DNA from 4 places in the Exiguobacterium sp. s128 genome. Region 2 is predicted to be linked to each of the others. Evidence: riboswitches for the same ligand, from Rfam matches in the RefSeq annotation. Region 2 holds a riboswitch; each other region holds the start of a gene.

Region 1 (6,152 bases), on a different contig from region 2:
GGCGACAACCGCAATGACGGCAATCCCAAGCATCAGTGTTCCCTTTTGACCGATCCGAGACGAAATCGCACCGGTAATCAACATCGCAAACGCCATGACGGCATTATAGCTCGTAAATAAGAGTGTCACTTCACTTTTAGAGGCTTCTAGATTTTCGGCAATCGTCGGTAAGACCGGATTAACGAGTCCCATTCCCATGAAAGCCGTGATACTGGCAAAAAATACTGCCCATACAGCAATCGGTTGATGCAGTAAACCATGTTTGCTTTCCTCTAAGACTGTCTCAGGCGCAAGTGTCGTTGTTTTTTCAGCAAAAGCCATATAAATCCTTCTTTCTTAAATAAACTGTTTAAAGGAGTGACGGATGACGTCACCGCGACTGATGATTCCGACGAGCTTTCCGTCTTTTAGAATCGGTAATTTTTTGATTCGTTTTGCGCCAAGTGTAGCCGCAATTTCTTCCATCTCGGTCTCAACGTTGGCTGTGACGACTTTCCGGCGCGCCATGTCCATGACGGGACGCGTCAAGATGTGACGGACCCGTTCTTCGTAGTTTTTGTCATCGCCTTTGATGACGTCGACGTACAAAAACGTATCGACGATGATATCTTTATGTTTGCCGATTACTCGCATGATATCCCCATCGCTGATATAGCCGACAACTTCCTGCTGGTCGTTGACGACCGGGACCCCACTGATTCCAGACGTGATAAAACGTTCAACAACCGTCCGGATTGTATCTTGTTCGTTGACGGTAATGACCGTCTCTTTCATCGATTGATAAGCTTTCATCGGAATTCTCCTTCGTAACATGCTGTAATGGATGAGTTCTTATTAATAAGTTGCACGATACAATTAAATGACATTTATGATTGTATAATACAACTATAACCCTGTCAAGAAGCCTGCCTTTGATTGACAGAGGACAGTGTGTGCGTAATGATGAGGGCAATGAATGCAAATAAGAGGTGACAACATGTCCAATCAATCCCTGGAAACGATCGAGCTCCAACTGGCGATTTTAATTCGTCGTTTGACGACAGCGACGGCCGATAACCGTAACTTGGATCGCGCTTCCTACTTACTCTTGCGCCAGTTGTCCGATTCCGGTCAGGTCGGTGTCAAGACACTGGCACGCGAATTACAACTCGATGTGTCGACCGTCAGCCGGCAAGCTGCTGCGCTCGATCAGAAAAAATTAGTCGAAAAAATAAAAGACCCGACAGACGGCCGGGCCTTCTTTTACAACATCACCCATTACGGTCAACAGGAGCTCGAAATTTACCGGACGGCCCGTCTGACGAGTATCGAACGGTTGCTGACAGACTGGCCGGATGAAGATGCCGAGTCATTTGGGCGATTGCTGAAGAAGTTCAACCAAGCATTACGGGAACGGTGAACTCCTTAGAATATGAAACAGAGGACGGATTTCCATCCGCCCTCTGTTTTTTATTGTCGCCTGTTAACCGATTGTCACCTTCTGTTGAATCCGTTCGATTTGCTCCGGCGTCGTCCGACAACAGCCGCCGATCAACCGGGCACCTGCGGCATACCATTCGGGGGCAACGTCTTCAAACGCGGTACAGACTGCTTCACCGGACCAGGTCTTGCTGACCGGATCATACTGTTCCCCAGAATTCGGATAGACGATGATCGGCACATCCGTCAGTTGTTTTAATGTCGTGATGAAGTCGGTCGCGATCGACGCCGGAAAACAGTTGGCGCCGATTGCCGCCAGTTGCGGATGCTCCCCTAAGGACTCGATACATTCACTTAACGGTGTTCCTTCACTGATGTGTGTTGCGTCACGCAGAGAAAAGGCAAGCCACGCCGATCGTTCCGGAAATTCTTCGAGCAGTCGAAACAGTACTTTTGCTTCCTGTAAGGACGGAATCGTCTCAAACGCCAACACGTCTGCCCCTGCTGCAATCAACGCTTCAAGCCGCGGACGGTGGAATGCTTCCAGTTGTGCATCGTCGACTCCGTAATGACCGACATACTCGGAACCGTCTGACAGATACGCACCGTAAGGACCGACCGATCCCGCAATCAGGGCGTGACTTGCCGCCTGTCCGGTTTCCGCACGCGCCTGTTGCGCCAGATAAACCGTTTGTTTCATCAGTTCAATCGCTTCGTCTTCTTTGATTCCCCGGCTGCTAAAACCGGCGACACTCGCTTGATAACTGGACGTGATGGCGCAATCTGCCCCAATTTTAAAATAATCCGTATGGACGCGGTGAATCTGCTCCGGTTCCTCAAGCAATACCCGAGCCGACCACAGCGGGTCCTCGAGATTGCTCCCGTGGCGCTCGAGTTCCGTCGCCAATGCGCCGTCCAATAAAAGATACGGCTTTTCCTTTAACAGTTGTTCAACTGGATTGTTGTTCTTTGACATCTTCTTCACTCCGTTTCCATGAGGTTTTCGTTAGATGATGCACGATGTAGCAGACGGCGATAAACGGCACCCCGAAATACAGAGCGACCCGTTGTGTCGGATCAAAGGCGATCCCGATCAGTGAAGCCAAACACATTAAAAATGACAGAATCGGGACAAATGGATACCAAGGTGTCCGGTAAACCAAATCGTTTACATCATGTCCCTCTTGCAGATAGCGCTTGCGAAACATGAACTGGGAAGCACTGATGCTCATCCAGACGACGACAACTGCCAGTCCGGAAATCGAAACGAGCGCAATGTAAACGGAACCCGGTGCATAGACACTGGACAATAAGGCGAGTAGACCTCCGAGCATACTGAAGAGAACGGCACGTGTCGGGACTCCGCTTGCATTTAATTTAGAAAAGAACGGCGTGATCATCCGTTGATCGGAAAGTGACCAAAGCATCCGTGAAGCGGCGTACAGACCCGAGTTCGCCGCTGACAAAATCGCCGTCAGGATGACGAAATTCATGATATCTGCAGCAAACGGCAGACCAATCCGTTCGAATACGGCAACGAATGGGCTTTCGAGCACTCCTTTTGAATCGTTGGGTAACAGAATCGCGAGAACGATAATCGTCCCGACAAAAAATAAGACAAGCCGGAAGACCGTTGTTCGAATGGCCAGCGGAACCGTCCGTTTCGGATCGACGGCCTCACCTGCTGCAATCCCGATCAACTCTGTTCCGGAATAGGCAAAGTTGACGGCGAGCATCGTCATCAGGATGGCGAATGCTCCGTTCGGGAATAATCCGCCATCCGTCAACGGGGCAAGAAGCGGCGCTTGCGATCCGTCCGCGAGTGGCAGAAATCCGACAATCGCTGCTGTCCCTAAGACGATGAATACTAAAATCGTTAATACTTTGACAGCCGAAAACCAAAATTCAACTTCTGCGAACAAACGAACCGTCAAGACATTGATGCCTAAAATCATGACGACGAACAAGGCACTGAACAGCCAGACCGGGACATCCGGAAACCACCGTTGCATCAATAAACCGGCTGCCGTAAATTCTGAACCGAGCGCCACCGTCCACGTCAGCCAGTAGAGCCAAGCGACGGTATAACCTGTTCCGGATCCAAGATACTTCGTCGCGTAGCTGTGAAAGGCACCCGTCTCCGGCATATGTACGGCCAGTTCTCCTAAGCAGAGCATGACTAGATACACGGCGAGTGCTCCGACCAAGTACGATAAAATCGTTCCGACCCGCCCTGCCTGCTCGAGCGTGTAACCTGTACTTAAAAATAATCCGGTCCCGATGACGCCGCCGAGTGACAACATGACGATATGCCGGGATTCCATTTTCCGGCGAAATGTTCCTTCTTTCATTACTCCTCCACACTCCTCTTTTTCTCATAAAATAAAAAAACGCACCCACATACATGGGTGCGTCGGTCGACAATAAAAAGAAGCTTATCGATCGGGTACGACACCCGCAGGAATTAGCACAGTATCTTTCGACCTGTTGCTGAGGCTTCAAAGGGCCAGTCCCTCCACCTCTCTGGATAAGAATGTAATTTTTCATAACAGTACCAACCCTGTTTTGAATTGTCAAAACAATTCAGAATTCATTACACAAAAAAACGCCTTACACCAAAATGGTATAAGACGTCCGTAGCTTATTTCTTCGCAAACAAATCAGCTGTCTTCAATGCCATCCGAACCGCTTTCCGGTTCAGTGTGCCTTGTTGATGCTTGATTTCTTTTGTCTGACTGTTCAACTTGCCTTGAAGCGATTTGATTTTCTTATCTTTTTCAGCCATTTTTGCTTTATCGCGTTTTTGAGCTGCGACGATTTTTTGTTCTTCTTCTGGGAAGTACGATTCAAAACGTGAAACGGCTTCTTCAATACTGATTCCTGTGATCGGTTTGACGACTGGAAGCAACTCTGCTTTTGCCATTTCACGATCAAACGGAACGTTCTCTGGGTAGTTCGTTTCTTTGTAGATGTGCTCTAAATCATTTGTGTTCAAGAATTCAACGAAATTATCAAAGTTACGCGCTTGGACACGTGTCGGGCTTTGGAAGTCAGCCGACTCAATTACATCTGACAAGCGTGTGCTGTCTGTGATGTCGTTTGCCCAGATGTGTGTCAATTGGTGATAATCCGTTAATTCGCGCATCCGTGCATCTTTTGGAATCAGGATACTTGGTGTTCCGGCAAGTGTTGCCGTGATGTTACCGTGAAGACGTGCTCCGAAGCTGAAGTCAGCTTCTTTCAAGAAGTCGATCCATGTCTGTGCGTTCAAGAAGAAGCGGACACGGTCGTTCATGTAAGTCGGATCCGACATTTTAACCGGATAGTTCGTTACAGATAAGTCAGCAATCGGATGTGTTCCTGTGTACGTCAAACGTAACTCTTTCATCCATTGTGGGATGAAGTAGTGGTTCGGGTACTCTTCCATTCCGCGTGTGATGAAGTTGAGGACGTTTTGTGGTGCAAGACGTGACGAGTTGACACCGATCATCGAATCTTTTGTGATGTTCGTCTCACGGATTTTTAAATCACGGCCAAAGGCATACATCGATGGGCAACCGATGACTTTGTGATCGATTCCTTCGCGGAAACCAAGACGCGTCAAGTATTTTGATGTGATTTCGCCGCGAAGTCCAAGCATGCTTGAGCGTTCAAGAACTGCGCTGACAAAAGCTTTCACATCTTCATCGAATGAGAAACCTTCTTTTAGATCCGGCTCAAATGGTGCGCGTAAACCAACGCCGATGACGACGACTGGAATCTTGAGTTTTTTAATTAATTTCGTATATTTACGCAGTGTCGGGACGAATTCTTTACGGAATGCGTCAGCGAGCGGAATGACATACAAATCAAAGTTCGCGTTGATCTCATCTGCACGCTCTTCTTCATAGTAGTAGTAATCCGGTGTAATCGTCGTACCTTCTGTCATCAATGTACGGAAGATGCTGTATTGATAAATCAAGTTCCCAACATTTCCTCCGATTGAATTGTGTTTCATGAGATACTCTGCGTCAAACTGTTCAAACGGTGTCATACCTGCGCGAATAATAATACGTGTCATGTAAAGTAAATCCCCTCTCACATCTGGTGTTCTTGTTTTATCATTAAATTAACGTCAAAAAATATATTAACGGTTTTTATCAATCTCATTAAGAATAGAGGAGTTTGATTCAAAAAGTCAATGTATAGCCGAGCAGATCCGTTTTCAAACAGACCTGAAAATGATCGATTTTCATGGTAATTTTTCCAATATAATAAACCCATTACTTGATTTTCAGGAGGTGCGTGTGGCTCGATAGACCTGTAAGTTGGCATAAATAGCTCGTAACAGCGGATACCTCGTTTGATCCGCCGTCATGAGCAGACTTCCGAAGAGATGATCGTCCTCGACATCCTGTCCCTTTTCCATGTCGCGTTGCAGGGAGGATTTCATCGTGTCGGTCATTTGAACGATCTGTTTTTCTTGAACCTGTTCGATCTCGTCACTGAAGACAGCACCTTGTTGCTCCATCGCCTGTTTTGCTTCAGCCGTCAATTGACGGATCAGCTCCATCCCCTGTTCCTGCTCTCGGATCGGACCAATCGCCGAACGGAAGAGCGACGTCACACCGGAAAACGTCGTGATGAAAAGATACTTGTTCCACATGTCACGGATGATGGTTTCCGAATACTTGATCGGCGATTTTGTCCCGGTCAGATGCCGTTCCAGTTCTGCCAAGCGTTGCGTCCGTTCC
Region 2 (6,152 bases):
ATCATGACGACGTTATCGTACCGGTAATAACCGAAGCGGATGGCGAGGTCACCGACACCACCGCCGCCGACGATGCCAGCCATGGCAGAAAAGCCGATCAAGCTGATCGTCGTCAACGTCACTGCTTGGATGATCCCGGGAAGGGCTTCCGGTAACAGGGCGCTGATGATGATACGAAACGGTGTTGCGCCACACGCCTCAGCAGCTTCGATTAAGCCCGGTGGAATCTCACGGAGTGAGGTCTCGACGAGTCGGGCGAGGAACGGAATGGCAGCAACACTTAAGCTGACAGAAGCGGCCGTCGGTCCGATCGTATTATTGAGTAACAGTTGCGTCAGCGGAATCAAGGCGACGAGTAAGATAATGAACGGTAACGAACGTACGATATTGACGAAAAAGTCTATGATGCTTCGAACGAAGATGTTTTGGAAAAACAGTCCCCGATCGGTGATGAACAGAAAAATTCCCAGTGGAATCCCGATGATGAGGGCGAAACCAAGTGAAATTCCGACCATCAGGGCCGTTTCGCCTAACGCTTTGAGTAAGTCGGGTAACATCGTTTGGATCCGATCAAGCCACATCTTGAATCACCTCAAGTGTGTGGAGTTGTTCTTCAAGCCAAGTGAGCGCCCGGTTGACATGAAGCGTCGGACCGGTCAGGCTGACGATCAAGACCCCGAAGGCGACGTTCTGGATATAATCGACCTTGCCGTGAAGGATGCTGACCGAGATATCAAACTGTTTGATCGCTTCCGATAACGTACTTTCACCGGTCTTCTCACCTGTGAATTGCAGGCGGATGATTTTACCGGGTGTCGTTCGGAGTATCCGTTCCGGCAACTCGATTTGAAGCGCCGTATCGACGTAATGTTTCGTGACGGCATGTGTCGGTTGGCTAAATATGTCGTAGGTCTTTGCAACTTCGACGACTTCACCGTGCGCCATGACGGCAACACGATGGCAAATCTGTTTAACGACTTCGATTTCATGTGTGATCAAAATGATCGTCAAGCCAAGTCGTTCATTCAAATCCTTGAGAAGGTCGAGGATTTGTAAGGTCGTGACAGGATCCAGTGCCGAGGTCGCTTCGTCACATAACAGGACACTCGGATTGTTGGCAAGCGCTCGGGCAATCCCGACACGTTGCTTTTGACCACCACTGAGTTGGCTCGGAAAATTCGTTTCGAATCCTTCCAGTCCGACAAGAGCGACGAGTTCCTTGATCCGGTTTGGAAACTCACTACCTTTGACGCCAGCTGCTTTTAAGGCGAACCCAATGTTGTCGGAAACATTCCGCGATTGAATCAATTGGAAATGTTGAAAGATCATCCCGATCTTTAGGCGCAACTCCCTTAGGCTGCCTTTTGAGAGGTCGGATAGTTTGATTCCCGATACTTTGACCGTTCCTTGTGTCGGTGTTTCGAGTCCGTTGATTAAACGGAGTAACGTACTTTTTCCGGCACCGGATTCACCGATGATGCCAAAGATTTCTCCTTGCTGAATCGTTAAGTTGACGTCACGCAGGGCGAAAATCGGTGTCCGGTCCCGTACGAACCGTTTGGTGATGCCTTTGAATTCAATCATCTGTTGTTTCCTCCCTATACAAAAAAATCGCCTTTTTCCAGTTAAGAGCAACCAGAAAAAAGCGACGAAGTGTAAGATTTCGTAACTTATCTCTCAGAATGAAACATTCTGTAGGATGTGGCACCGTTCCTTAAAGGTGGTTGCCGGACGTCGTTGGGCCTAATCCCTCGGTCGCTCTCGATAAGTAGTTATGCTGTTGGGATTTACTTTAACGGAAATCATTCCCATCTGTCAAACGTTTTTTCAGAATTATTCCGCAACGGCTTGCTGAAACAGATTGAGCTGACCAATCCGTTCGGCGGCTTCGACCAATCGTTCGGCGTCGGCAATCAAGCTGATACGGACGTAGCCTTCGCCATATTCACCGAAGAAATGTCCCGGTGTGACGGCGACATGTGCCTCGTCCAGCAAGTGGTCGGTAAAGCTTTGTGACGTAAAGCCGGACGGGACCGGCAACCAGACGAAGAACGAACCACCAGGAATCGGTCCGTCCCATCCGATGTTTTGTAATTTACCGAACAAGGCATCGCGACGGGCTTCATACAGTGTACTCAGCTCACGGACGCACGTCTGATCACTGGAGAGGGCGACGGTCGCTGCGTGCTGGATGGGTGTGAAGGCACTGACGTATAAGTGTTCCTGGTACGTTTCGATACTTGAGATGACGGATGGATTCCCGATCGCAAAGGCGATGCGGAAGCCGGACATGTTGAAGCGTTTGGATAACGAAAAGAGTTCGATTCCGACGTCTTTCGCTCCTTCGGTCTGGAGGAAACTTCGGGTCGGACCATCAAAACTAATGCCGCCGTATGCCAAGTCATGGACGACACAAATGTCGTTCGCGTCAGCGAAGGCGACCGTCTGTTCAAAGGCTTCCGCCGTCGCCGTCGCACCGGTCGGATTGCTCGGGTAGTTGAGGAACAACATCCGCGCCCGTTCGACATCCGTCGTATCGAGTAACGTGTAGTCAGGTAAAAAAGCATTTTCCGCAAGGAGCGGTAATGTGATCGGATAAGCACCTGCTAATGCCGCGCCGGACAGGTAGTCGGGGTAACCGGGATCGGGAACAATGACACCTTCACCCGGATTGACAATCGTTTGCGGCAAGGCGACGATGCCGGCTTTACTGCCGAGCACAATGGCGACCTCAGAAGCAGGATCGATCGTCACACCGAACTCGGATTGATAAAAATCGGCTACGGCCTGCTTCAGGAAATCATGGCCACGAAATGGGGGATACTGTAGGTTGGTCGAGTCGTCAATCGCCTCCTTCAAGGCATCCAAAATATGTACAGGTGTCGTTTGGTCCGGGGTTCCTTGACCAAGTGTGATGACATCGTGGCCGGCTGCTTTGACGGCACCAATCCGCTGAGCGAGTTCAGCAAAGACCGGAGTGGGCAGCCGATCAATCGCGATCGATGGGGCGAAATGTTTCATCTGTTTTCCTCCTTGTTAGGTATTGTCGTCAAGGATAGCGAATTTTCAGTCAAAAGAAAAGGGTTTTTTCAAAAAGAAAAACACAGGACTTTTAAAAGGGGATGTTCCCTCAAAAGTCCTGCGGTGAAAATTATTTTGAGAATACGCCGGATAAGGTGGAAAATGAAAGCTTCGATGTATCGGTCAGCACAAGATCCGCTGCGCTTAAAATATCTGCGTCACCAATGGCGATTGCGCGCATTCCAGCGCTCTTGATAGCCTCAACACCAGCAGAGGCATCCTCAATTCCGAGGCAATCTGTTGGAGCGACGCCGATAGCTGTTGCTGCCTTTAAAAATACCTCTGGATGAGGTTTAGACTTTTCGACTGTCTCTGCATCGACGATATGATCGAAATAGTGATCGACCTCAAGTCGTTCTGAGACAAACTGTGCATTTTTAGAAGCGGAAGCCATTGCGATTTTGATCTTGTTTTGACGCAAATCCTTCAGTAAATCGATGATTCCGGGAAGAACATCCTGTGGCGTCAAATGTTGAATGGACTCAACATAATAACGGTTTTTCTTTTCGGCCAGAGCCAATTTTTCAGCTTCAGAATACCGGTTATTTGCTTGTCCGAGTGAAAGGATACGCTCAAGCGAGTCCATGCGGTTAACGCCTTTAAGTGTCTCGTTGAATTGACGGTCGAACGGGATAGAGAGTTCCTGTCCGAGTTGTTGCCAAGCCAGAAAATGATGTTCGGCAGAGTCTGTGATGACGCCATCTAAATCAAAGATGACGGCCTGTGGATAAGGTGTAGACATAAAAGTTCCTCCTTACTTATCTCCACCGATTCGTAATCCTTGCATGAAATACCGGTTGAGTAAGATGTATAGAATGATGATTGGAATGATCGAGACGACGGACGCTGCCATGATGTAATTCCATTGGGTGGCGTTTTGACTTTGGAACGATTGAAGACCAAGCGTTAACGTATATTTTTCTGGCGACGTGATGTAAAGCAAGGGCTTCATGAATTCGTTCCAGAAACCAAGGAAAATGAAGATAGCCTGAGTAGCAACGGCAGGACGCGCCATCGGAAAGACGATTTTCCAGAACGTCTGGAAACGATTTAATCCATCGACTTGAGCGGCTTCCTCGATTTCCTTCGGGAAGTTGATGAAAAATTGTCGCATCATAAAGATATATGCGAAGTTGATGGCACCTGGCAAGATAAGGGCAGAATAAGAATCAAGTAACCCAAGTGATTTCATGATGAGGTAATTCGGAATCAGCAGAATCTGTCCGGGAACCATCATGACGGCAAGAATGAGTAAAAACCAGTAATTTCGACCGGCAAAACGAAGACGTGCCAGTGAGTAACCAGCCATTGTGTTAAAGATGACGTTCAAGATGGTTCCGGTCGTTGCGACGATGAACGTGTTCATGACCCATTTCGGAAAGAGTGGATCACGGGTAAAGATATAAGCAAAATTATCGAGGGTCGGCTTTTCGGGAAGTAGATTCAATCCGCCGGATACGATTTCTGCATAAGGTTTAAACGCAGCAAGAACTGCCCACAAAAAGGGATACAGCGTCACGAGTCCGTAAAGGATAAGGACGCAATACAGTAAAACACGGGGCCATTTTTTCGGTTTCATATTCGGACCTCCTTAGTAATGAGACTCTTCTTTATTTAACCGTCGGGCAATCATCGAGACGGTGAAAATGACAATCGTCAACAAGATGGCAAGAGCTGATGCATATCCCATCGTTCCGAGCGTCTTGAACGCATACTGGTAAATCAATAAGGAGAACGTCAGTGTCGCGTTATTCGGACCGCCCGATCCGCCGGAGATGATATAGGCTTGGTCAAATAGTTGGAAACAGCCGATCAATCCCATTAAAATCACGTAGTTTGTAATCGGAGCAAGGTTTGGAACTGTGATTTTCGTCAGTTTTTGCCAAGCGTTTGCTCCGTCTAAATCGGCTGCTTCGTACAGTGATTTCGGAATGTCTTGAAGCCCTGCTAAATAAATCGTCATGTAGTAGGGGACGGTTGCCCAAATGTTCATGACCATGATTGAGGCAAGGGCAAATTGTGTTTCATTCACGAAGTTAATCGGTTCCGGTAAGATACCGACTGAAACCAGTGCATTGTTGACAGGACCGTTTAAGCTGAACAGAAACATGAAAATCATCGTTAAGGCGGAGCTTGATGTCAACGTCGGTAAAAAATAAATGGTTCTAAAAGTATTTTGAAAACGAATACCTGAATTGAGAACCGCCGCCATAATCAGGGCGATGATGGTTTGGATCGGAACGACAAAGGCGACGTATCGAACCGTATTTTTGAGTGCAATCCAGACACGTTCATCCTGTAAGGCGTTCGAATAATTCGTTAGACCGGTGAACTCAAAACTGACACCGCCAAATAGATTAACCCGTGTAAAGGAAAGGAATAAGGAATAGCCAATCGGAATCAATGTAAAGACCAGCATGATAAAAATCGTTGGCAACATGAACGTATAACCCTGTAAACTTTCGCCTTTACGTGCCCGTTCTTTTTTGGGTTTCGGGGGGCGGCTGGTTGGAACAACGGGTTGCTGATTAGAATGAGGAACACTTGTCATAGGAAAGCTCCTTTCAAGTTGCGAGTAAGAAGAAAACGCCCAACCTCCAAATTGGTCAGGTGAGCGTTCTCGTTGATCACTTATTCAACTGTGTCTTGATATCTTTATTGGCAGTCTTTTCGGCTTTTTTCATCGCCTCTTCTAACGATATTTCGCCTTTTAAAGCGGCAGGAAACTGATTGTTATATTCCCGGGCAATAATGGAAAGTGTGTCGCCTTTTTGCCAAGGTGTCGCATATGCTCCAGCTTTAACGAACGGGGCTTTGATTGGATCCTCTTCAAGTTTCATCTCGTTTGCGACAGATTGAAGGGATGGCAATGTTCCGGCACCGTCTGCCCAAATTGTCATTCCTTCTTTTCCGGCGGCGTATTTAATGAATTCCCACGATGCCGCTTTGAATTTTGTTTGAGCATTCATCGAATAACTGACCGTAAACATCATCGAACCATTTTTGTCATTGATGGTTGGTGTTTCTTTTGTACCAAATTTCACGTCTTTGAAGTTTTGTTTTAAATGAGC
Region 3 (6,152 bases), on a different contig from region 2:
TCCAAACAGAGGCTCAACCTTTTTGCTATAGACGAAACATTAAATACGAGGTCCAGCCGATTTGATAGCATCGGTCGCACTTTCGAATCGGTTGAAGTTTTCGGCGAACTTATGAGCAAGTGCCGTCGCTTGTTGCTCGTAAGCGGCTGTATCTGCCCACACTTTGACGGGATTCAGCAGATTAGTCGGCACACCAGGTACTTCGACTGGCATGTGCAGTCCGAAGATTGAATGTTCTTCTGTCGGGATGTCGACGAGTAGACCGTTGACCGCGGCGTTGACCATCGTCCGTGTATACGCAAGCTTCATCCGACTACCGGTACCATAAGCACCACCGGTCCAACCTGTGTTGACAAGATAAACCGTGACACCATGACGATCAATCAGTTCACCCAGCATCGTCGCATATTTTTCCGGAATCAATGGTAAGAACGGAGAACCGAAGCACGTCGAGAATGTCGCTTCTGGTTCAGTGACACCACGTTCTGTCCCGGCGAGTTTAGACGTGTAACCCGATAAGAAATGATACATCGCCTGTTCCTTCGTCAACTTGCTGATTGGTGGTAAGACACCATACGCATCAGCCGTCAAGAACACAATCGTTTTCGGATGGCCAGCGCGTGACGGGATGGCGATATTATCGATTGAAGTAATCGGATAGGCAGCACGTGTATTTTCCGTCAATGACGTATCATCATAGTCTGGCGTCCGTTGTGCATCAAGAACGACATTTTCAAGCACCGTACCAAATCGGATCGCATCAAAGATTTGTGGTTCCTTTTCGCGCGAGAGATTAACGGTTTTGGCATAACAGCCGCCTTCGATATTGAACACACCATCATGCGACCAACCGTGTTCATCGTCACCGATCAATTGACGATTGTCGTCTGCCGACAGGGTGGTCTTACCAGTCCCGGATAGTCCGAAGAACAGAGCGACGTCACCTTCGTATCCGACGTTTGCTGAACAGTGCATCGATAAGACATCTTGTTGCGGTAACAGATAATTCATGACTGAGAAAATCGATTTTTTGATTTCTCCTGCGTACTCGGTACCACCGATCAAGACGATCCGGTGTTCGAACGACATCGCGATGAACGTCTCTGAGTTCGTACCATCGACTGCTGGATCAGCTTTGAAGTGTGGTGCATAGACGACCGTAAAGGGTTCAAAGGCCGCAACCGTAGGATATTCCCGTAAGAACAGTTGTTTTGCGAACAGATTATGCCAAGCATATTCTGTCACGACGCGTACTGGAAGGGTGAAATGCGTATCGGCACCAGCAGCAGCCTCTGTGTAGTAGAGCTGATCTGTTTCATTCATATGACGAAGAACTTTTTGTAACAGTTGCTCGAATTTGTCCGACTCCATCGGTTGGTTAACATGGCCCCAATCGATGTGTGTCTCGCATGACTGATCGCGGACGATGAACTTGTCTTTTGGCGAACGACCTGTAAATTTCCCCGTTTCTACAGATAAAGCACCATTCTCTGCAAGAACTCCTTCTTTGTTTCGAATCGCATGTTCGACTAGTTCGGCAACGGATAGTTGTTTGAACACATGCTCCTTCATGAGTAGTTCTTCGATATTCAGGACCGTCATCGGCATCCTGACCCCACCTTTCCCCTACGTTGGTTTTGGCTCCATCATTAGTATGACACATTTATTATATATGACATACTAATGATAGGGCAATCATTTTCCTGCGCTGATTTCTATTTATCTGGAAACGCTTTCAGCATTAACAGTTTAACACCTCTTCCGAAAATTTTCGACAAAAAATTAAAACGTTGCTTGACAGAGTGGACACAAGTTTATATCATGTAATTCGTAACGGATACTCTTATTCTGAGCAGGTGGAGGGAACAAGGCCCGAAGAAACCCGGCAACCGTCTTATGTTAATTTCATCATTAATGTAGGAAAAGGTGCTCTCCTGAAGCGAAGTAAACACTTCGAACGATAAGAGGGTAAAGGAAGAACGCACAACCTTTCCCTGACCATTTTTGGACATGGAAAGGTTTTTTTCATTTTACCGTCCCACTCAACTAGGGGAAATGAGTACACCGTCAAATTCTTTTTTGGGAGGGTCAAACATGACAAACCTTAATCGCCGGCTATTTACGTCGGAGTCAGTAACTGAAGGTCACCCGGATAAAATCTGTGACCAGATTTCGGATTCAATCTTAGATGCGATTCTTGCGGCAGATCCTAATGCACGTGTTGCTGCAGAAACGTCTGTCACGACAGGACTTGTCCTTGTGGCAGGAGAAATTACGACAACGACTTACGTGGATATCCCGAAAGTCGTACGCGAAACGATTCGTGAAATCGGCTATACACGTGCGAAGTACGGATTCGATGCAGACACATGTGCTGTATTGACTTCAATCGATGAGCAATCGGCAGACATCGCTCTTGGTGTAGACCAAGCGCTTGAAGCACGCGAAGGAAACATGTCAGATGAAGAAATCGATGCGATCGGAGCAGGAGACCAAGGTCTGATGTTCGGTTACGCAACGAAAGAAACACCTGAACTGATGCCACTTCCGATCTCACTTGCACACCGTCTCGCTCGTCGTCTTGCAGAAGTTCGTAAGACAGGACAACTCGATTACCTCCGCCCGGATGGTAAAACGCAAGTCACGGTTGAATACAACGAGAACAATGAACCTGTTCGCGTCGATACAATCGTCATCTCAACACAACATGCGGAAGAAGTGACGCTTGAGCAAATCCAAGCAGATCTGAAAGAACATGTCATCGCTCCAGTCATTCCGACGGAGTACATCGATGAAGACACGAAATTCTTCATCAACCCAACTGGTCGTTTCGTCATTGGCGGACCACAAGGCGATGCAGGTTTGACAGGTCGTAAAATCATCGTTGATACGTATGGCGGTTACGCACGCCACGGTGGTGGTGCTTTCTCTGGTAAAGATCCAACGAAAGTCGACCGTTCAGCTGCCTATGCAGCACGTTATGTTGCGAAAAACTTGGTTGCATCTGGTCTTGCAGACAAAGCAGAAGTTCAGCTTGCTTACGCAATCGGTGTGGCGCATCCGGTGTCAATCGCGGTTGACACATTCGGAACAGGAAAACTTCCTGAAGCGCAACTCGTCGAATTAATCGCAGAAAACTTTGATCTCCGTCCTGCAGGGATCATCAAGATGCTTGATCTCCGTCGTCCGATTTACCGTCAGACAGCAGCTTATGGCCACTTCGGTCGTACAGACATCGAATTGCCATGGGAGCAGACAGATAAAGCTGCTACTCTTGAAGAACAGGCAAAACGTTTCGTCTAATCCTTTGTTCAGAAATAACCTTTCACAGGTTGTTTCTGAACTTTTTTTGTTTCTCCGGAACTTTGCAGGGAAACGACTGAAATTTCTAGAAAAGGGTAAAAGAACATGAGTCTGTAAAAGGAAAAGGGGGATTTCGGTATGGAGATACGCGAAGCAGTTCCTGCTGATGCAGCACGCATTCATGATATTGCGCTCACGTCTTGGATGGATACGTACGAGGAAATCTATTCTGAGCGCTCGAAAGCCCATTTCGTTCAGGAAGCCTACCCACAAGAAGAAGTAGTTCGGGCAATCCGGACAGCAGAAGAAGCGCGCGGAGAATATTTTAATGTAGGTCTGATCGATGGGGAGATTGTGGGATTCATTCATGCGATTGATGTCGACGGGACGTGGGAAATTGTCCGCCTGTATGTCCTGCCGAAATATCAACAGAATGGAATCGGGCGGAGACTGATTCGAGAGCTTGAGCTCCAAGGTGCTTCTCCAATTGAAGTGTACATCGAATCACGCAATTATAAAGCCCGTCACTTTTTGACTGCATACGGATTTAAGGAAATCAGCGAGACGACAGAGGAAGTCTTTGGACAAGTGGAACCTGTGACCCGACTGCAACGTATATATGAATAAAAACGAAATCCGACTTAAGGCGGTTTGGCTTGAGTCGGATTTGTTGCATACTAAACAGATATCAAATGAAGAGGTGAGTTTGTGGTAGAACAACCAACCGGAGTGATCGTTCTTGTGTATCCACTCCAATTACGTGCCCGACCAAGTGAAGCGTTGATTCGTGTCTTGGAACAAGAATATGAAGTACTCTTAGTCGACGCACCACGTCGTGTATCGTTTGAAGAACACCAACAGTTATTAAAAGAAGCGTTACGGGAAGCGGGTAAACGGAAGCTTCCGATTCATATCATTGCCTGCAGCATGGGGGCACTCGTCGTCAACCGACTGTTGCAGGAATACGAATTACCGATTGCCAGTCTTTCTTTCATTTCACCCTTGTTTGATTGGCACAATTCGAAGCAACTTGGTGGCGTCAAGCAAGTGTTTGCGAGTGCATTTGATCGTTTTCGCCCGGATGCCCCACTCGGGACGTTACCGTTCGGACAAAACAATGAAGACGCTGTCCGTTTGGGTGAGTTGACCTATGCCCAATATCGTGAAATCGAAGAAGAAATCGTATTACATGATGAGGAACGAAAAAAATTACCTCGTGTTCATTTGGCTTGTTTTTATGCGCCGGACGATCAGTTTGCGGATGTCAAGTTGACGCTCGAAGTGTGCCGGAAAATGGGGGGCGACCAGATTTATCTGCAACGCCTGCATGGTTTCCCGCATTTTAGTTTTGAACGATTAAACACACGGTTTGCTGAAAAACTTTTATTGTTCCTCAAACTGGTTGAGGATTAAGGAAAAGTCATCTAAAAAGGAGGACGCCGTCATTTGCGACAGCATCCTCTTTTTTCAGTCGATCGTTTGTTTTTTAAGTTTTTTTTCAATGGCGACGATAAAGGGTGGATTATTTTGTTGGTTCAAGAACCGATACTGCAAGACCGCATAATCTTGCTGCGGCAGCAGGGCAACATGTTCCAAAACGGCGTCGCGTTCTTTACGTCCTTCAAGGTGTCCATGATAAATCACGAGGACAATCAACCCACCGGGCACGAGGACGGGAAGTAACGCCCGAAGCGCTTCTAACGTTTCTTCTCCCGTCGTCGTGACCGACTTATCGCTCCCTGGTAAATAACCGAGATTAAAGACCCCAGCACGAATCGGACGCTGTTCGTCAAATAAACGAGCACCGACATGAATATGGCTTTCGTGATACAAGTCGACCCATTCGGAGACATGTGCCGCCTGCAGACGGCGTTTCGTTTCTTCAATGGCTTGTTCCTGAACATCAAAAGCGATGACACGTCCGCTTGGTCCGACTCGTTCAGCAAGGAAATGGGTATCGTGACCGTTTCCGGCAGTCATATCCACGACGCAGTCTCCTTCGTGGATGACGGATTCCAGTAATTCTTTTGCGTAAGGTAACACACGTGCAAGTGACATGGCATAAACTCCTCTTCCTGATAGCTATTCTGTTTTTTCTAAGTACCCGCAAATCCGATCATTTAGTCAATTGTATCATTTTTCCGATTGTTCGTTTAAAACGAAGTTTCTTGACAGAGTGCGATACAATTTCGTAAAGTGGCAAGGTTGGAAACTATATTGGAGGATACTTACCATGCCGAAATTACCTCGAGCGGTCTGGATTCTGGTATTGGCGATGGCGATCAATACGACAGGATCTTCTTTTTTATGGCCGTTCAATACATTATACATTCATGAATATCTGGGAGAATCGATGACGAAAGCCGGAATGGCTTTATTCGTCAACTCTGCTCTTGCCATCGTCGGGAACTATATCGGTGGAAAAGCTTTTGACCGGTTAGGCGGCAAACGGACACTTGTCATCAGTGTCGTCGGTCTGGTCCTCGCTTCCATCGGCTTATGGATGTTCCACCAGACCTTTACCGGGTACGTGGTGATGCTTGGATTGATCGGATTCGTCGGAGGAATGGTTTTCCCGACCATCTATGCCTTGACGGGTGTCATCTGGCCGGAAGGTGGCAGACGGGCCTTTAATGCGATTTATGTGGCGCAAAATGTCGGTGTCGCGTTAGGAACAGCGATTAGCGGTCAGATTGCGGCGATTGACATTCAATTCATCTTTATCGCGAATCTTGTGCTGTATCTGTTGTTTGCCGTCGTCTTGTTAGTTGGTTTGAACTGGATCCATGTGAATCCAGTGAAACGCCATACGAGATCAGCGGGGGAAGAGACACGTGAACCCCTGTCGC
Region 4 (6,152 bases), on a different contig from region 2:
CCCGTACAGTTCCGAAATGACATTGTTGTCGATCGTGTGGACGTGAAGGGAACACCCGGCAGTCGTTCGGTTGAAGACCTCGACGTGGAGCAAGGTTTCGGCAGAGGGACGACCCGTCTGTTCGCCGATCAGTTGACCGGACGCGTCGACATGGACGAAGTCGTCCGGTGTATCCTGCCGTTTGTCCTTACCGCTTGCCGTCACGAGAAATTCAGTCGGTTGATCGGCTGTCCGGATGGCGAGGTTACCGCTCGTACCGGGAAACCAGTCGCGTGCGGCGAACTCCTGTTTAATGGCACGTAATTCTTCGTATCGTTTCAAGAATGTCATGCGTACACCTCCGTTGTCTGTAAGTGTTCGACGATGTCATAAAACGTTTCAAACGGTGTATAGGGAATACCGTGTTGTTCACACAGTGTAATCAGATAGTCCCGGGCATAGACGTGGTCAGCTTGTTTCGCCAGTTCGAAATCCGTCACGGAGTCACCGATGGCGATGATCGTGTCACCGTCCTGCTTGAGCTTTCGGGCAATCGACGTTTTACAACACCCGCATTGATTGTTGCATGCCGCATCGCAAGCGTGTGGCCATTCAATCCGAATCGTCTCTTCGCTAAAGTCACTGCCGTTGCAATAAATCGCTTCATCTGTCAGTAATCCTTTAAGAATGGGTTGGACAAAAAAGTCGATTCCGCCGCTGACGATCGCAAAGTCGATCCTGTTCGATTTGGCAAAGGCGAGTAAGGTCTTAAAGCCGGGACGAATGACAGCCCGCTGTTCCAAAAAATCAACATAGTCTTGTTTCCGGTCTGACGGAAGCAGCCGAAACATCTGTCCGACGCCGGACTGGATCGAAAGGGACCGGTCGAGCACACCTTTTTTCAACGGCTCAAAAGCTGCCGGTGGAGCAAATTCTTTCATCAACGCGATGATGTTGTCGTGTTCCGTCACCGTGCCGTCGAAGTCACATAAAATCCGGATCGTCATTTCGTGATCCCCCAAGCGTCAAGGGCGACCCGTAATTCTTCCTGCCGCGTTGCGGCACTTGTCAACGATTCTCCGGTCAGTGCGGCGTCGAGCGCCTGACGGAATGCAAGGACACCGGCAGCGGCACCTTGCGGATGACCGTGAACGCCGCCTCCGGCATTGATGACGGAATCGATGCCGAAATCATGAACGAGTTGGGCGACGAGACCGGGATGGATTCCGGCGGACGGGACCGGGAGAATCGTTTTTGTATTACCGATTCGGGTCGCTTCGACCGCAATCCCGCGGGCCAAGTCTTTGGCGAGGGCGACGTTCCCGTACGGCGACGGGAACAGTGTCAAGTCGGCACCAGCGAGTCGCGGTAACGTCCCGAGTAACACGGGAGCGGAAATCCCGTAATCAGGACTTGCGATCAAGGCACCGCTTAAGGCCGGGTGATTAAAGATTGGAACGGAAATGTCCGGATCAGCAGCTAACTCGCGCAGGACATCGAGTCCGTATGTAAACGTGTTGAGCAGGAAGGCCGTCGCACCTGCTTCAATCAAACGTTTTGCCTGCTCTTTCAAGCGGAAGACCGGACCGCTCAACGTAATCGCATAAAGAGCCCGTTTACCGGTCTGTTCATAATGTGCATGGAGAACTTCTCGTCCAATCCGTGCCCGGTCGAGTGCCGGTGTCAACGGATTGTCGTATAAGATTTCATCATCTTTGACGAGATCAATCCCACCGGCAAGCTGGGCTTCAAGTTGTTCCCGTAAAAAAACGAGGTCCCGTCCGATGACGCCTTTAAATATGCTCATCAACAGAGGGCGGTCATGGACTTGGATCAATTGACGGACGCCCTCGATGCCGAATTTAGCACCGGGAAAATCCGGTGTGAACGTAGCGGGAAGCTGAAGATCCGTCAGTTTGATTTGACCGTCGAGCGACAGCTTGCCGAAGACGGTCGTCAAAATCGCCGAAAAGTCTCGTGAGACGTTGTGTTCCGGATAACGGATTGTGACATACCCTTTTCCGTCGTGTTCTTCCGTATGGACGACTTGTCCTTTAAAGGATTCAAGCTGTTGTTGTTCCAAATGATTCAAATCGGTCCATGAGCCGACCGTCAGACCGAGGGCGATTTGCTCTGCCCGTTTTGGTAACTGATCGGTCACGCCGAGTTGGTACGTTGCGGTAATGTACGCCATGATCGTCGTCTCTCCCTTGTTAAAAAATACAAAAATGGTCCCTCGTCAATGACAAGAGACCATGAAGAATTGCGCGTGGACTCTTATCTGTCAGCGTGTTAGCTGCAAGAATTAGCACCGTGCCAAATGGTCGGTTGCTGCGACATCGTAGGGCTCGTCCCTCCGTCTGCTCTTGATAAGAATTGGATGAAATTGTGAAATATAATTGCAATTTTTACATGAGATGACGGACTTGTCAAACTATTTTTTGAAAATTTATTTTTTTGAAAATACTTCTTCTATAGACGATTCCGTTTTTGAATCCGTTTCACTAAAAATTGGAATTGACAGACTACCAGCAACGCACGTAGTATTCAAATCAACATCAAATCACACGACAACTACATATGACTCTTATCGTGAGTTGGCAGAGGGAATTGGCCCGAAGACGCCGCAGCAACCGACCATCCGGCACGGTGCTACATCCAACAGACATTCGTCTGAGAGATAAGAGGACGGAGTATTCTACTGCGCCTCTTTTCTTTGACGAAAAGGGGCGTTTTTTCGTGTGATCATCAAGGGGGAAATCATAATGGGATATCAAGCATTTACAGTACAGGACGCCATCGAACGGGTTCGGACACTCGGTCTGATCGGCAATGAACCGGTGACGGCAGAAGAAATCGGGGACGGCAATTTAAACCTGGTCTTTCGGATTCATGCGGGGGACCAGCACCTGATTTTAAAACAAGCGTTACCGTATGCGAAGGTCGTCGGTGAAAGCTGGCCGCTGTCGCTCGAGCGGGCATGGATCGAACAGTCAGCGTTAAAAGAATTCGCGAAAGTCGCGATTCCGTTCGTCCCGCGTGTTTATCATGCCAGCAAAGAAGAAGCCTTTACGGTGATGGAAGACTTGTCTCATCTGACAATCGTCCGGGCTGGATTGCTTGAGGGAGAGAAGTATCCGTTGCTCGCGGAACACATCGGTTCGTATTTGGCACGGACGCTCTTTTATACGTCGGATTTTGCCCTCGGCCCGGTCGCGAAAAAACAGATCGCCCGTCAGTACTACAATCCGGATCTGTGCGACATCACGGAGAAACTGATCTTCACGGATCCGTTTTATGACGCGGAAACGAATGCGATTGAAGCAGGACTGGAAGCGGAAGTCGACCGGGTCTGGAACGACGCGGAGCTGAAACGGGAAGTCGCGAAGCTCGAAGCACTTTTCATCACGAAAGGTGATGCCTTGCTGCATGGCGACTTACATACCGGAAGTATTTTTGCTTCAGCCGATGAAACGAAAGTCATCGATCCCGAGTTCGCGTTTTACGGACCGTTTGGGTTTGATGTTGGTCAGTTCATCGCGCATCTGTTTTTTGCCGCTTATCCGAACTATGACCAGTTGCGCGAGGAACGGATCAAGGACATCGATACGTTTTGGCTGACGTTTGCGTCGACGTTCAAGGCGTTGTGGGAGCGGGAAGCGGTGGAACCGTTCCGTTCAGCGGACGGTCTCGTCGAGGATGTTCTCAGTACGATTTTACAGGATGCGCTTGGATTTGCCGGATGTGAATTGATCCGCCGGACGATTGGACTGGCACTGGTCGCGGACTTGGAACAGATTGCCGATCCGACCGTTCGTCTCGAACGGAAACGCCATGCGTTACGCCTCGGTGCTGCGTTGATCAAACGCCGGACGGAATGCAAGACGTTTACGGATCTGCGGAACTTTGACGTAACGGAGGAACTCAGCCGATGAGTCAATTCGTTCAGAGCATCATCTATGAAAATGGGACGGTGACGATTTTGGACCAAACCCGTCTGCCGCAAGAAGAACGGTATGAAGTGATCCAGGACTTGGCGCAAGCGATTGACGCCATTAAACAACTTCGTGTCCGTGGGGCACCGGCAATCAGTTTATTTGGTGGTTTTATCCTGGTCCAAGAAGCGTTCCGTCGGACGACAGGACCGCTTGACGAGGTGAAACAGGAACTGTTGACGGTGTCGGCACAATTACTGTCCACCCGGCCGACCGCCGTCAATTTGCGAAACGTCCTTGACGAACTGAATCAACTCATTGTTTCGGCAACGACGCTTGCGGAACTGCCGAAACGTCTGGAACAAAAAGCACTGGCGCTTTATGAGGCGGATGCCAAGACCTCCCGGCAAATCGGTATTCATGCGCTAGAATTGTTCCAGTCCGGTGACCGGATTCTGACGATTTGTAATGCCGGATCGATTGCGACAGCGGCTTACGGGACGGCACTTGCTCCGTTTTATCTAGCGAAAGAACAGGGGATTCCGCTCGCCGTTTATGCGTCGGAAACCCGTCCGTTACTGCAAGGGGCACGTTTGACGACATGGGAACTGCAACGAGCAGGGATTGACGTGACATTAATTACCGACAACATGGTCGCCCATACGATCAAAGAAAAGAACATCACTGCCATCATCGTCGGTGCTGACCGTATTACGCGAAACGGCGATACGGCGAACAAAATCGGCACGTTCCAACTGGCGTTACTGGCCCGTGCTTTCGGGATTCCGTTTTATGTCGCCGCACCGCTGTCGACCTTTGATTTTACGAGCTTGTCGGGAGACGAAATAGAAATCGAAGAGCGGGCAACGACGGAAGTGACGCAGTTTGCCGGACAAGTGACGGCGCCTGCAGGTGTACCGGTCTTCAATCCTGCTTTTGACGTGACACCACACGAATTGATCACGGCAATCATCACAGAACTTGGGGTCATCGAACAACCATCCGTGGAAACGATCGAACAAACGCTTGGATTAAACACGATTTAAAACAAACAGGGATTCGTGTTAATTGATGTCGAATCGCGTGTTAACTTACGTCATTGCCGGATGTTTGCAACACGTATCACCAGTTCCGAAAAAAATAATCAAAAAAACAGGTTTAACTTAGAATAGAATCGGTAATATTCAGTATATGAAAGGATGGTGATGCACATGAATGATTATCAATGTATAGGGAACGATCGCATGTCGCTTCGAAAAGAAGAGGATCACCGGACTTGACGGATGCAACATGACAATCGACACGAAGTGATTCGTGTTTTACGTGCAAATTGCACGGCGCAAGAACGGTTTACGATATGTGATCGTTCCTGAAAGCAGGAAGGGGGAGTCGCGAACAGCGACCCCCCTTTTGTGCGTATTCAGCTACCCCTATGCCTTTAAAAGCAGACATGGATATGAGATGATATAAGAAGTCAGAAAATTCAACTACTAAATAGCAAGGGGCCAGACAATGCGAACCTATACAAAGGAGATTCAAGCGATCATCGACAACGTAGAAAAAGTAATCATCGGTAAAGAAGGTGTGATTACACAATCTTTAGCAGCGTTACTTGCCGGAGGGCACGTCTTGCTCGAAGACGTACCAGGTGTCGGGAAAACGATGCTCGTCCGTGCATTTAGCCGTTCAATTGGTTTGACATTTAAACGTGTTCAGTTCACACCCGACCTGCTGCCGTCTGATTTGACGGGAGTTTCCATGTATAACCAAAAGACGAGCCAGTTCGAATACCGACCGGGTCCTTTGATGGGAAACATTGTCCTGGCGGATGAAATCAACCGGACGTCACCGAAAACGCAATCGGCCTTACTCGAAGGGATGGCGGAAGCCAATGTAACGGTAGATGGAGAAATTCACACGTTACCGAATCCCTTTTTTGTCATGGCGACCCAAAATCCGATTGAACACGAAGGCACGTATCCACTTCCGGAAGCGCAACTCGATCGCTTTTTGATCAAGGTCAAGATGGGATATCCCGACTTCCAACAAGAGATGAAATTGCTGACACGCTTTGAACGGGATGAACCAATCGATACACTGCAGTCTGTCATCACGCGGGATGAATTGTTACGGATGAAAGAAGCCGTCAAGGACGTCCATGTCTCCCAGCCCGTTAAAAAATATATCGTCCATCTCGTACAAGCGACACGAACTCACGGATCTCTGTATCTTGGAGCA

What was found. Region 2 has a riboswitch for S-adenosylmethionine ahead of KNQ13_RS05775 (methionine ABC transporter ATP-binding protein). Riboswitches for the same ligand answer to the same signal wherever they lie in the genome.
Region 1: linked by a shared signal. The riboswitch ahead of KNQ13_RS09905 (amino acid permease) and the one ahead of KNQ13_RS05775 (methionine ABC transporter ATP-binding protein) in region 2 are both predicted to bind S-adenosylmethionine.
Region 3: linked by a shared signal. The riboswitch ahead of metK (methionine adenosyltransferase) and the one ahead of KNQ13_RS05775 (methionine ABC transporter ATP-binding protein) in region 2 are both predicted to bind S-adenosylmethionine.
Region 4: linked by a shared signal. The riboswitch ahead of KNQ13_RS09825 (2,3-diketo-5-methylthiopentyl-1-phosphate enolase) and the one ahead of KNQ13_RS05775 (methionine ABC transporter ATP-binding protein) in region 2 are both predicted to bind S-adenosylmethionine.

What each region holds. Positions count from the first base shown of each region.
Region 1 covers NZ_JACSMT010000023.1:8,195-14,346, reverse strand. The annotation lists gene KNQ13_RS09925 (MFS transporter) at 1-321, opposite strand, end outside; gene KNQ13_RS09920 (CBS domain-containing protein) at 337-792, opposite strand; gene KNQ13_RS09915 (MarR family winged helix-turn-helix transcriptional regulator) at 977-1,399, shown strand; gene mmuM (homocysteine S-methyltransferase) at 1,463-2,395, opposite strand; gene KNQ13_RS09905 (amino acid permease) at 2,370-3,770, opposite strand; SAM riboswitch class I at 3,852-3,953, opposite strand; gene KNQ13_RS09900 (polysaccharide pyruvyl transferase family protein) at 4,061-5,479, opposite strand; gene KNQ13_RS09895 (ketopantoate reductase family protein) at 5,693-6,152, opposite strand, start outside.
Region 2 covers NZ_JACSMT010000009.1:62,730-68,881, forward strand. The annotation lists gene KNQ13_RS05770 (methionine ABC transporter permease) at 1-581, opposite strand, end outside; gene KNQ13_RS05775 (methionine ABC transporter ATP-binding protein) at 571-1,584, opposite strand; SAM riboswitch class I at 1,668-1,771, opposite strand; gene KNQ13_RS05780 (aminotransferase class I/II-fold pyridoxal phosphate-dependent enzyme) at 1,834-3,021, opposite strand; gene pgmB (beta-phosphoglucomutase) at 3,152-3,823, opposite strand; gene KNQ13_RS05790 (carbohydrate ABC transporter permease) at 3,836-4,660, opposite strand; gene KNQ13_RS05795 (carbohydrate ABC transporter permease) at 4,673-5,632, opposite strand; gene KNQ13_RS05800 (ABC transporter substrate-binding protein) at 5,709-6,152, opposite strand, start outside.
Region 3 covers NZ_JACSMT010000003.1:47,064-53,215, reverse strand. The annotation lists gene pckA (phosphoenolpyruvate carboxykinase (ATP)) at 40-1,608, opposite strand; SAM riboswitch class I at 1,841-1,967, shown strand; gene metK (methionine adenosyltransferase) at 2,095-3,303, shown strand; gene KNQ13_RS02120 (GNAT family N-acetyltransferase) at 3,442-3,930, shown strand; gene KNQ13_RS02115 (alpha/beta fold hydrolase) at 4,012-4,716, shown strand; gene mnmM (tRNA 5-(aminomethyl)-2-thiouridylate-methyltransferase MnmM) at 4,771-5,361, opposite strand; gene KNQ13_RS02105 (MDR family MFS transporter) at 5,537-6,152, shown strand, end outside.
Region 4 covers NZ_JACSMT010000022.1:33,781-39,932, forward strand. The annotation lists gene KNQ13_RS09815 (methylthioribulose 1-phosphate dehydratase) at 1-330, opposite strand, end outside; gene KNQ13_RS09820 (2-hydroxy-3-keto-5-methylthiopentenyl-1-phosphate phosphatase) at 327-986, opposite strand; gene KNQ13_RS09825 (2,3-diketo-5-methylthiopentyl-1-phosphate enolase) at 983-2,173, opposite strand; SAM riboswitch class I at 2,254-2,355, opposite strand; SAM riboswitch class I at 2,564-2,666, shown strand; gene mtnK (S-methyl-5-thioribose kinase) at 2,745-3,914, shown strand; gene mtnA (S-methyl-5-thioribose-1-phosphate isomerase) at 3,911-4,960, shown strand; gene KNQ13_RS09840 (AAA family ATPase) at 5,427-6,152, shown strand, end outside.